Regions from separate parts of the Bradyrhizobium genosp. P genome, predicted to be linked through region 2. Evidence: predicted binding sites of a transcription regulator. Region 2 holds the regulator's gene; the other holds the start of a gene.
What was found. Region 2 encodes PhoB, which activates phosphate uptake and scavenging genes when phosphate is short. Its sites were predicted from a motif close to TGTCATNNANCTGTCAT; they were not measured.
Positions count from the first base shown of each region.

Region 1 (4,308 bases), 4.9 Mb from region 2:
TCGTAGCCGATGAACTTATCGTCGCCACGGGAGTTCGTCCGGATTTCAACTTTCTGCGTGAGCTTCGCATCCAGCTTGATTCTGCGATCGAATGCCCTATCGCACTTGCGCCGCTGACTGACCCAAACGAGCGTAGCTGTGGAACGGTCTGGCCGCATGGCGCCCGCGAGCTGGCGCAACATGAACCGGGTTTTTATTTCGCCGGCATGAAGAGCTACGGCCGGGCGCCGACCTTCCTTATGATCACGGGCTATGAACAGGTGCGCTCAATCGCCGCCGACATTGCCGGCGACCGGGAAGCGTCGGAACGCGTCGAACTGGAACTGCCCGAGACCGGCGTCTGCACACGCGGCGGCGTGGAGGGCGGAGCGTCCGCGTCTGGATGCTGCGGAGGTCCGGCGCCCGCAAGCGTAGATGCTTGTTGCGTGCAAGACGCCGACGCCAAGGCTGTCGGCAAGTCGGGATGCGGATGTTCGTAAACATGAACGACCGTCAATTGCCTGTCATCGTCGGGCTGGGCACGACTACGCTCGCGTGGGCGTCGTGCTACTACCTGCCGGCTATTCTTGCGGATCCGATCGCGCGCGACCTCGGCATTTCGACCAATTGGTTCTTCGCGGCATTCTCCGGATCGCTGGTGATATCCGGATTGCTGGGCCCCCGGGTCGGCCGACAGATCGACCGCGTCGGCGGCCGCCAGGTGCTGGCGGCGTCCAACATCATCCTGGCTGCGGGGCTCGCGTTGCTTGGCGCGTCGACCTCGGTGTGGATGATGTCCAGCGCCTGGCTGCTGCTTGGGATCGGCATGGGTCTCGGACTCTACGATGCGGCGTTCGGCGCACTCGGTCGTATCTACGGCGATAACGCCCGCAAGGCCATCACCGGCATCACGCTGATCGCTGGCGTTGCCAGCACCGTCGGTTGGCCCCTCAGCACGCTCGGTCTCGAGACCATCGGATGGCGGGAAATGTGCTTCGCCTGGGCCGCCGCGCATATGCTGATCGGACTTCCGCTCAACATGTTGCTACTGCCCGCGACGGTACCGGAGCGGCGGACCGTCGGCCCCGTCGTCAAACCGCATATCCCGATCGATCGCACGATGGTGCTGCTGTCGTTCGCCTTCGCCGCAGCCTGGACGGTGACCTCAGCGATGGCGGCCCATCTGCCGCGCATCGTGGAGGCATTCGGTGCTACGCCGGCGCAGGCGTGTTCGCTGGCATGATGATCGGACCGGCACAGGTGGCGGCGCGCATTCTCGAAGCCAGCACGTTGAGCAGATTTCACCCGCTGTTCTCGACACGTCTCGCCTGCATTACCCACCCCATTGGGGCCTGCGTCATCGGCATTTTCGGAGGAGGCGCCGCGGCGGCGTTTGCGCTCCTGCACGGCGCCGGAAACGGCATCCTGACGATCGCGCGCGGCACCCTGCCGCTGGCCATCTTCGGTCCGGAAAACTATGCCTACCGGCTCGGTCTCATCGGGGCGCCCTCGCGCATCGCGCAAGCGCTGGCCCCTCTGGGGTTCGGTCTACTGATCGAATCGATGGGGCGCGGCGTGGTTGCGGTTTCGTCCGTTCTGAGTTTGTCGGCGTTGCTGGCTCTGATGTTGTTACCGCACGGGCATCATCAAGCCGCGGAAGCTGTATCGCCGACGAAGTGATTGTCGCCAGCAACAGCGGCGTACCCGTGTGCGGCTCAGAGATATGTCGCTGGCCCCATTGCCGAGACCGTGAGCGAGGCCACTGCTGCCCCGATGATCATCCACAACGGCCGTTGGTTTTTCACATTTAATCGCTGTCGCGGCTGTCATGGAAACATCACGAAGACCGATTACATATTATGTCGATAAGTCTCGACAGTTCGACAACAAGGCACAGCGAAGGGGTGTTCCATGAGCGCAAGATTGTTTGCGGTCGCGTTAATGGCACAATGTGTCGGCTACACCAGCGCTTATGCCTTGGATCAGCAACTCCCGAACTATGTTCCGATGCAGGGTACCGCTGGCTCTCTGAAGTCGGTCGGCTCTGATACGCTCAAAAACGAAATGGAGTTGTGGGCCACAGGGTTCATGGCTGTTTATCCCGGCGTCAAAATCGATGTCGATGCCAAGGGCTCGGCGACCGCGCCGCCCGCACTGCTTGAGGGAGCGGCTCAATTCGCGCCGATGTCCCGCCCCATGAACAGCGTGGAGCTTGACGCGTTCAAAACAAAGTACGGCTATCCGGTCCTACAGTTTCGCGTCGCGGTCGATGCGTTGGCGGTCTACGTCAATAAGGCAAATCCGATCCCGTGCTTGTCGATAGCCCAATTGAACCGGATTTTCTCATCCTCCCGTGTTGCGGCTTTCGGGCCGGATATTGCCCTGTGGGGCGACGCAGGCTTGACGGGAGAGTGGGCCGCCAAACCCATAATTGTCTACGGCCGCAACGAACTATCGGGTACCTACGCGTTCTTTCAGGAGATGGCACTGTACAGTGGAGACTACAAAAAAGACGTCAAGCTGCAGCCCGGTTCGGAAGCCGTAGTCCAAAACGTCGCGAACGACCGGTTCGCGATCGGCTATTCCGGAATCGGATACAAGACCGAAGGGGTGCGCACTGTTCCGCTGTCCGCCGTGCAGGGTGGGCAATGCTTTGATACGTCCGAGGAAGCAACCTATTCAGGCAAATACCCGCTAGCTCGCTACCTCTATATTTATCTGAACAAGAAGCCTGACCAGCCACTCGATCCCCTGCGCAGCGAATTCATAAAATATATCTTGTCCAAGGATGGGCAGATCCAAACTGAAAAAGGTGGCTTCTTCCCGATCGCAAACGATATTCGCGAGCAGGAACTTAGAAAATTGGGAATTTCGAGCCCGTCGCATTGATCCCGTCCCAGGGACGCATCTTGCCTGCATTATCCATCTCTTCGGTGCGTACCGTCATCGGATGTTAGGGGAGGTGCGCGGCGGCATTCGCTCTTCTGCACGATGCCGACAACGGTATGCTGACGATCGTGGATCGCGCGGATAATGAAGAGGCCGCCTACTGGGGCGACCAAGGGTGTTCGTGGTCACCGCGCCGAACAGGTATCATCGATGATCAAGGAGGGATTGATCTTCCTTGCGAGGGTTGCTTGCTCGCGCGAATGAGGCGCCTAAACCTTCGCAGCTTGGGATCGGCCGGAAGATACGCCCTGACATGACCTTTTCGTGCGATGCGCCCGCCGAATCTACGATCGAAGCTTGGTGGGTCTAGGCGTGTGCGAAGCGCAGCGCTAAGCAGATATTGTGATCGCTTGTTGGATCCCCACGCCGGAATTGTCGACCGAGGAGCTCGGTACAGCTTGACCGTTACCAGTACTGCAATGCTGTACCGAACCAGGTGACGTCAGGGACCATGCCGGCAAATCGGTGATTTCAACGCTTTGAAAAGAAAGGAAAATCTCTTAGTTAAAACGCTTCGATCCTTTGTCGGTCCAAACATAAGAAGAGGCGACTATTTCCCATAATTCAAGTGAAAACAATAACTTAGGTCGACGCTTCAGTGTCGCGCCCATGATGGATTGGACCGACCGGCATTGCCGCGTCTTCCATCGCCTGATGTCGCGGCGGGCGCGGCTTTATACCGAGATGCTGACGACCGGCGCGGTGATCCGCGGTGATCGGGCGCGGCTGCTCGGGTTCGACATGAGCGAGCATCCGGTGGCGCTGCAGCTCGGTGGCTCCGATCCGCGCGATCTCGCCACTGCCGCTGTCATTGGCGAGGATTTCGGCTATGACGAGATCAATCTCAATGTCGGTTGTCCTTCCGATCGCGTGAAGGATGGCCGCTTCGGCGCCTGCCTGATGGCCGAGCCGGCGCTGGTTGCCGACGGCGTCGCGGCGATGAAGCGGGCTGTGAAAATTCCGGTCACGGTGAAATGCCGGATCGGCATCGACGATCAGGATCCCGAAATTGCGCTCGACGTGTTGGCGCGGGGCGTGATCGCTGCCAGTGCGGATGCGCTGGTTGTGCATGCCCGCAAGGCCTGGCTCAACGGTTTGTCGCCGAAGGAGAACCGCGACATCCCGCCGCTCGATTACGACCGCGTCTACCGCCTCAAGGCGGCGTTGCCGGAGGTGCCCATCATCATCAATGGCGGCATCACGAGCCTGGCCGAGGCCAAGCAGCACCTGTCGCACGTTGATGGCGTCATGTTGGGGCGGGCGGCCTATCAGGAGCCGTGGCGGCTGCTCGCGGTCGACCCTGATTTGTTTGGCGAGGTGGCGCCACACGCCACGATGAAGGACGTGTTCGCGGCGATGATGCCCTACATCGAGGCGCAG
Region 1 is NZ_CP188195.1:5,889,943-5,894,250, reverse strand. It holds partial or broken gene ACP2YO_RS28595 (NAD(P)-binding protein) at 1-479, shown strand, start outside; partial or broken gene ACP2YO_RS28590 (MFS transporter) at 482-1,659, shown strand; gene ACP2YO_RS28585 (PstS family phosphate ABC transporter substrate-binding protein) at 1,891-2,868, shown strand; gene dusA (tRNA dihydrouridine(20/20a) synthase DusA) at 3,538-4,308, shown strand, end outside.
Region 1: a site for PhoB is predicted at 1,804-1,820, ahead of ACP2YO_RS28585 (PstS family phosphate ABC transporter substrate-binding protein). Genes of this name have one in related genera too.

Region 2 (4,308 bases):
AGTTTCTGGTCGCGCAGCGCGGCGACGAGCTCGCCCGAGGGCACCACGGCCTTGACGCCGATCAGGAGGCCCTCGCCGCGCACGTCCGAGAGCACGCTGGGATAGCGGTCGACGACGGAGGCGAGCTTCTGCTTGAGCAGCAGCGACATCCTTTGCACGTGATCGAAGAAGCCGGGTTTGAGCATGACGTCGAGCACGGCATTGGCCGCCGCCACCGCCAGCGGATTGCCGCCGAAGGTCGAGCCGTGGGAGCCGGGCGCCATGCCGGCCGCAGCCTTCGCGCTCGCCAGCACCGCGCCGATCGGGAAGCCGCCGCCGAGCGCCTTGGCGAGCGACATGACGTCGGGCGTGACGCCGACGCGCTTGTAGGCAAACAGATCGCCGGTGCGGCCCATGCCGGTCTGCACCTCGTCGAATGCGAGCAGCAGGCCGTGCTCGTCGCAGAGCTGGCGCAACGCCTTGAAGAAGGCATGCGGCGCGGAGCGCACGCCGCCCTCGCCCTGCACCGGCTCGATCAGGATGCCGGCCGTGTCCGGTCCGATCGCCTTCTTCACGGCTTCGATGTCGCCATGCGGCACCTGGTCGAAGCCGTCCATCGGCGGGCCAAAGCCTTCGAGATATTTGGCCGTGCCGGTGGCAGCGAGCGTCGCCAGCGTGCGGCCATGGAAGGCGCCTTCAAAGGTGATGATGCGGTAGCGCTCGGGATGTCCCTTGGAGAAGTGATAGTGGCGGACCAGCTTGATCACGCCCTCCATCGCCTCCGCGCCCGAATTACAGAAGAACACGAAGTCGGCGAAGCTCTGCTCGCAGAGCCGCGCGGCGAGCACCTCGCCATCCGGGCTCTTGAACAGGTTCGACATGTGCCAGAGCTTCGTCGCCTGCTCCTGCAACGCCTGGACCAGATGCGGATGCGCGTGCCCGAGCGCGTTCACCGCGACACCCGAGGTGAAGTCGAGATAGCGCTCGCCGTTGGTTGATATCAGCCAGGCGCCCTCACCGCGCTCGAAGGCGAGATCGGCCCTGGCGAAGACGGGAAGCAGATGCGACGCGGCGGGGTTTGTCATGGCCATCACTGACGGGTTTGAGGCCGACGATTGCCGCGCGCCTTGACGCCAGCGCAGCAACAGCCGGCTTCGGAAAACAAAACGTGCCGCCTTTTCGGGCGGCACGTGGAGGCATTCTATGCTGCAGGCAGTAACTGTCAATCGTCACGAAGCGGCCTGCCGGCAATGCGAAACGAACGCAATCCGGGGCATTCCGGTGCGGTGGAAAAGACTCATTGCAATGCATAAGTGTGGGAACATGTGGACGCGCTACCGCGGACTCTTGCGCCGGAGTCACGCCATATTGTAGCGTTTGGGCTGTCGGGTACGACATCTCGTGCGGCAGTACTGGACCCCTTAAGTAGACTTGGTTCTGCGTAGACGTTCGGGCGCATAGGCGCGCTCGGCGAGGGCTAAGGGATTCTGACCGCAGGAGTTTTTCGAGCTTTGGCTCGCAGCACCGCTCCAAGGACTGGCCGGTGCTAGGCGAAGGGAAAAATGCGATGACTGTATTGACCTGGTCCGACGATCGCGTCGAGCAGCTGAAGAAGCTCTGGGAATCCGGCCTGTCGGCCAGCCAGATCGCGGCGGAACTTGGCAATGTGACGCGGAACGCCGTGATCGGCAAAGTGCACCGGCTCGGCCTGTCGGGCCGCGCCAAGGCCCCCTCCACCGCCGCGCCGCGACAGCGCAAGGCACGCCCCGCGCAGCATATGATGCGGGTGGCGCGGCCAGTGTCGCGCGGCAATACTGCGCTGGCCCACGCCTTCGAGGTCGAGATGGAGCCGGATCCGATCGCCTACGACAACGTCGTTCCGATGAGCCAGCGGCTGTCGCTGCTCGAGCTGAACGAGGCGACCTGTCACTGGCCGGTCGGCGATCCCTCAAGCCCGGATTTCTTCTTCTGCGGCGGCAAGGCGCTCGGCGGCCTGCCCTATTGCGCGCATCATTCGCGCATCGCCTACCAGCCCGCCAACGATCGCCGGCGGCCGGCAGCAAAGCCGACGCGGTAAGGCAGAATTCGAAGTGCTGCGATTTTCGTCAGCGCCATCTCGCGGGGTCTCACGTTCGACGATGTGAGGTGAGCACGCGGGTCAGGCTCCCTCGCCCCCTTGCGGGGCAGGGTTGGGGAGAGGGGTAGGCCCCGAACTCCAATGCAAGACATGTAGCGAAGCTTGATCAATCGAACCGGCGAGACACTCGCTGTCACGGTTCGCGATCAATCGGCAGCGGAGCAAGCGGCACCCCTCTCCCTAACCCTCCCCCGCAAGGGGGGAGGGAACCCTGCCGCCGGTGGCTGCCTCACTAGGCCCAGACGACGGTGTGTTGCTGTTCGCGCAGCCTTACGGCTGCGGCTCGGCCTTTGCAAAACGATCGTCGAGTGCGTAGCCGGCACCGCGCACGGTGCGGATCGGATCCTGCTCGCGGCCGGGATTGAGCAGCTTGCGCAGGCGGCCGATATGCACGTCGACGGTGCGTTCGTCGATATAGATGTCGCGGCCCCAGACGCTGTCGAGCAATTGCTCGCGGCTGAACACGCGGCCGGGATGCTCGAGGAAGAACTCGAGCAGCCGATACTCGGTCGGGCCGAGATCGATCGGACGGCCCGAGCGCGCCACGCGGCGCTTCTCGCGGTCGAGCTCGATGTCACCATAGGTCAGCACGGTCGCAAGCCGCTCCGGGCTCGCCCGGCGCAACAGGCCTTTCACCCGCGCCAGCAGTTCCGGCACCGAGAACGGCTTGACGATGTAGTCGTCGGCGCCGGTGGCGAGGCCGCGCACCCGTTCACTTTCTTCTCCGCGCGCGGTCAGCATGATGATAGGGAGCTGCTTGGTCTCGGGACGCGCGCGCAGGCGGCGGCACAGCTCGATGCCGGAGAGGCCCGGCAGCATCCAGTCAAGCACCACAAGATCGGGAATGCGCTCCTTCAGCCGGGTATCGGCGTCATCGCCGCGTCCGACCGTCTCGACATCGTAGCCTTCCGCGTCGAGGTTGTAGCGCAACAACGTCGTCAGCGCTTCTTCGTCTTCGACCACCAGAATGCGTGCGCTCATCGGTTTGTGTTCTCTCTGTCCTGATCCGTTGTCCTGACGCGAACCGAAACGATCATCTCCTTGATGAGCACGTTCTTGCCGGAAAGCCGGTGCCCACTTCGCCAGATGGTGATTAGGTGCCCGGAACCGTGGTAGCGAAATTGGTCATGTCACCCTTTGGACGCTTGTCCATGATCTGCTGGCCCTCGATCATGTAGAACACGGTTTCGGCGATATTCGTGGCGTGGTCGCCGATCCGCTCGATGTTCTTGGCGCAGAACATCAGATGGATGCAGAACGAGATGTTGCGCGGATCTTCCATCATGTAGGTGAGCAGTTCGCGGAACAGCGAGGTGCAGATCGCGTCGACCTCCTCGTCGCCCTTCCAGACGTTCATCGCCGCCGGCAGATCGTGGGCGGCATAGGCGTCGAGCACCGACTTGACCTGCGACAGCACGAGGTCGGTCATGTGCTCGAGGCCGCGGATCAGCTTGAGCGGCTGGAAATCGCTCTCCAGCGCCGCGACGCGCTTGCCCATGTTCTTGGCGAGGTCGCCGATCCGCTCGAGGTCGGTGGCCACCCGCATCGCGCCGACGATCTCGCGCAGATCGATCGCCATCGGCTGGCGGCGTGCGATGGTCAGAACCGCGCGCTCCTCGATGACGCGCTGCAAGCTGTCGATCTCGATGTCGGCAGCGACGACGCGCTTGCCGAGCGCTACGTCGCGGCGGATCAGCGCATCGACCGACTCGGTGATCATGCGCTCGACCAAGCCACCCATCTCGGCGACCAGGCGTGTCAGTTCCTGCAGGTCGCTGTCGAATGCCTTGGCGGTATGTTCAGAAGCCATCGTCTATCTCCTCAGCCGAACCGGCCGGTGATGTAGTCCTGCGTGCGTCGATCGCTGGGCGAGGTGAAAATCTTGTTGGTGTCGTCGAACTCGATCAGTTCGCCGAGATACATGAAGGCGGTCTTGTCGGAGACGCGGGCCGCCTGCTGCATGTTGTGGGTGACGATCGCGATGGTGTAGTCCTCGGACAGCTCCTGGATCAGCTCCTCGACCTTGGCGGTCGAAATCGGATCGAGCGCCGAGCACGGCTCGTCGAACAGGATCACCTCGGGCCGCACCGCAACCGTCCGCGCGATGCACAGCCGCTGCTGCTGGCCGCCGGAGAGCGAGAGCCCCGACGCGTTCAGCTTGTCCTTGACCTCGTTCCACAGCGCGCCACCGC
Region 2 is NZ_CP188195.1:966,137-970,444, reverse strand. It holds gene ACP2YO_RS04720 (aspartate aminotransferase family protein) at 1-1,064, opposite strand, end outside; gene ACP2YO_RS04715 (GcrA family cell cycle regulator) at 1,547-2,056, shown strand; gene phoB (phosphate regulon transcriptional regulator PhoB) at 2,387-3,097, opposite strand; gene phoU (phosphate signaling complex protein PhoU) at 3,210-3,926, opposite strand; gene pstB (phosphate ABC transporter ATP-binding protein PstB) at 3,938-4,308, opposite strand, start outside.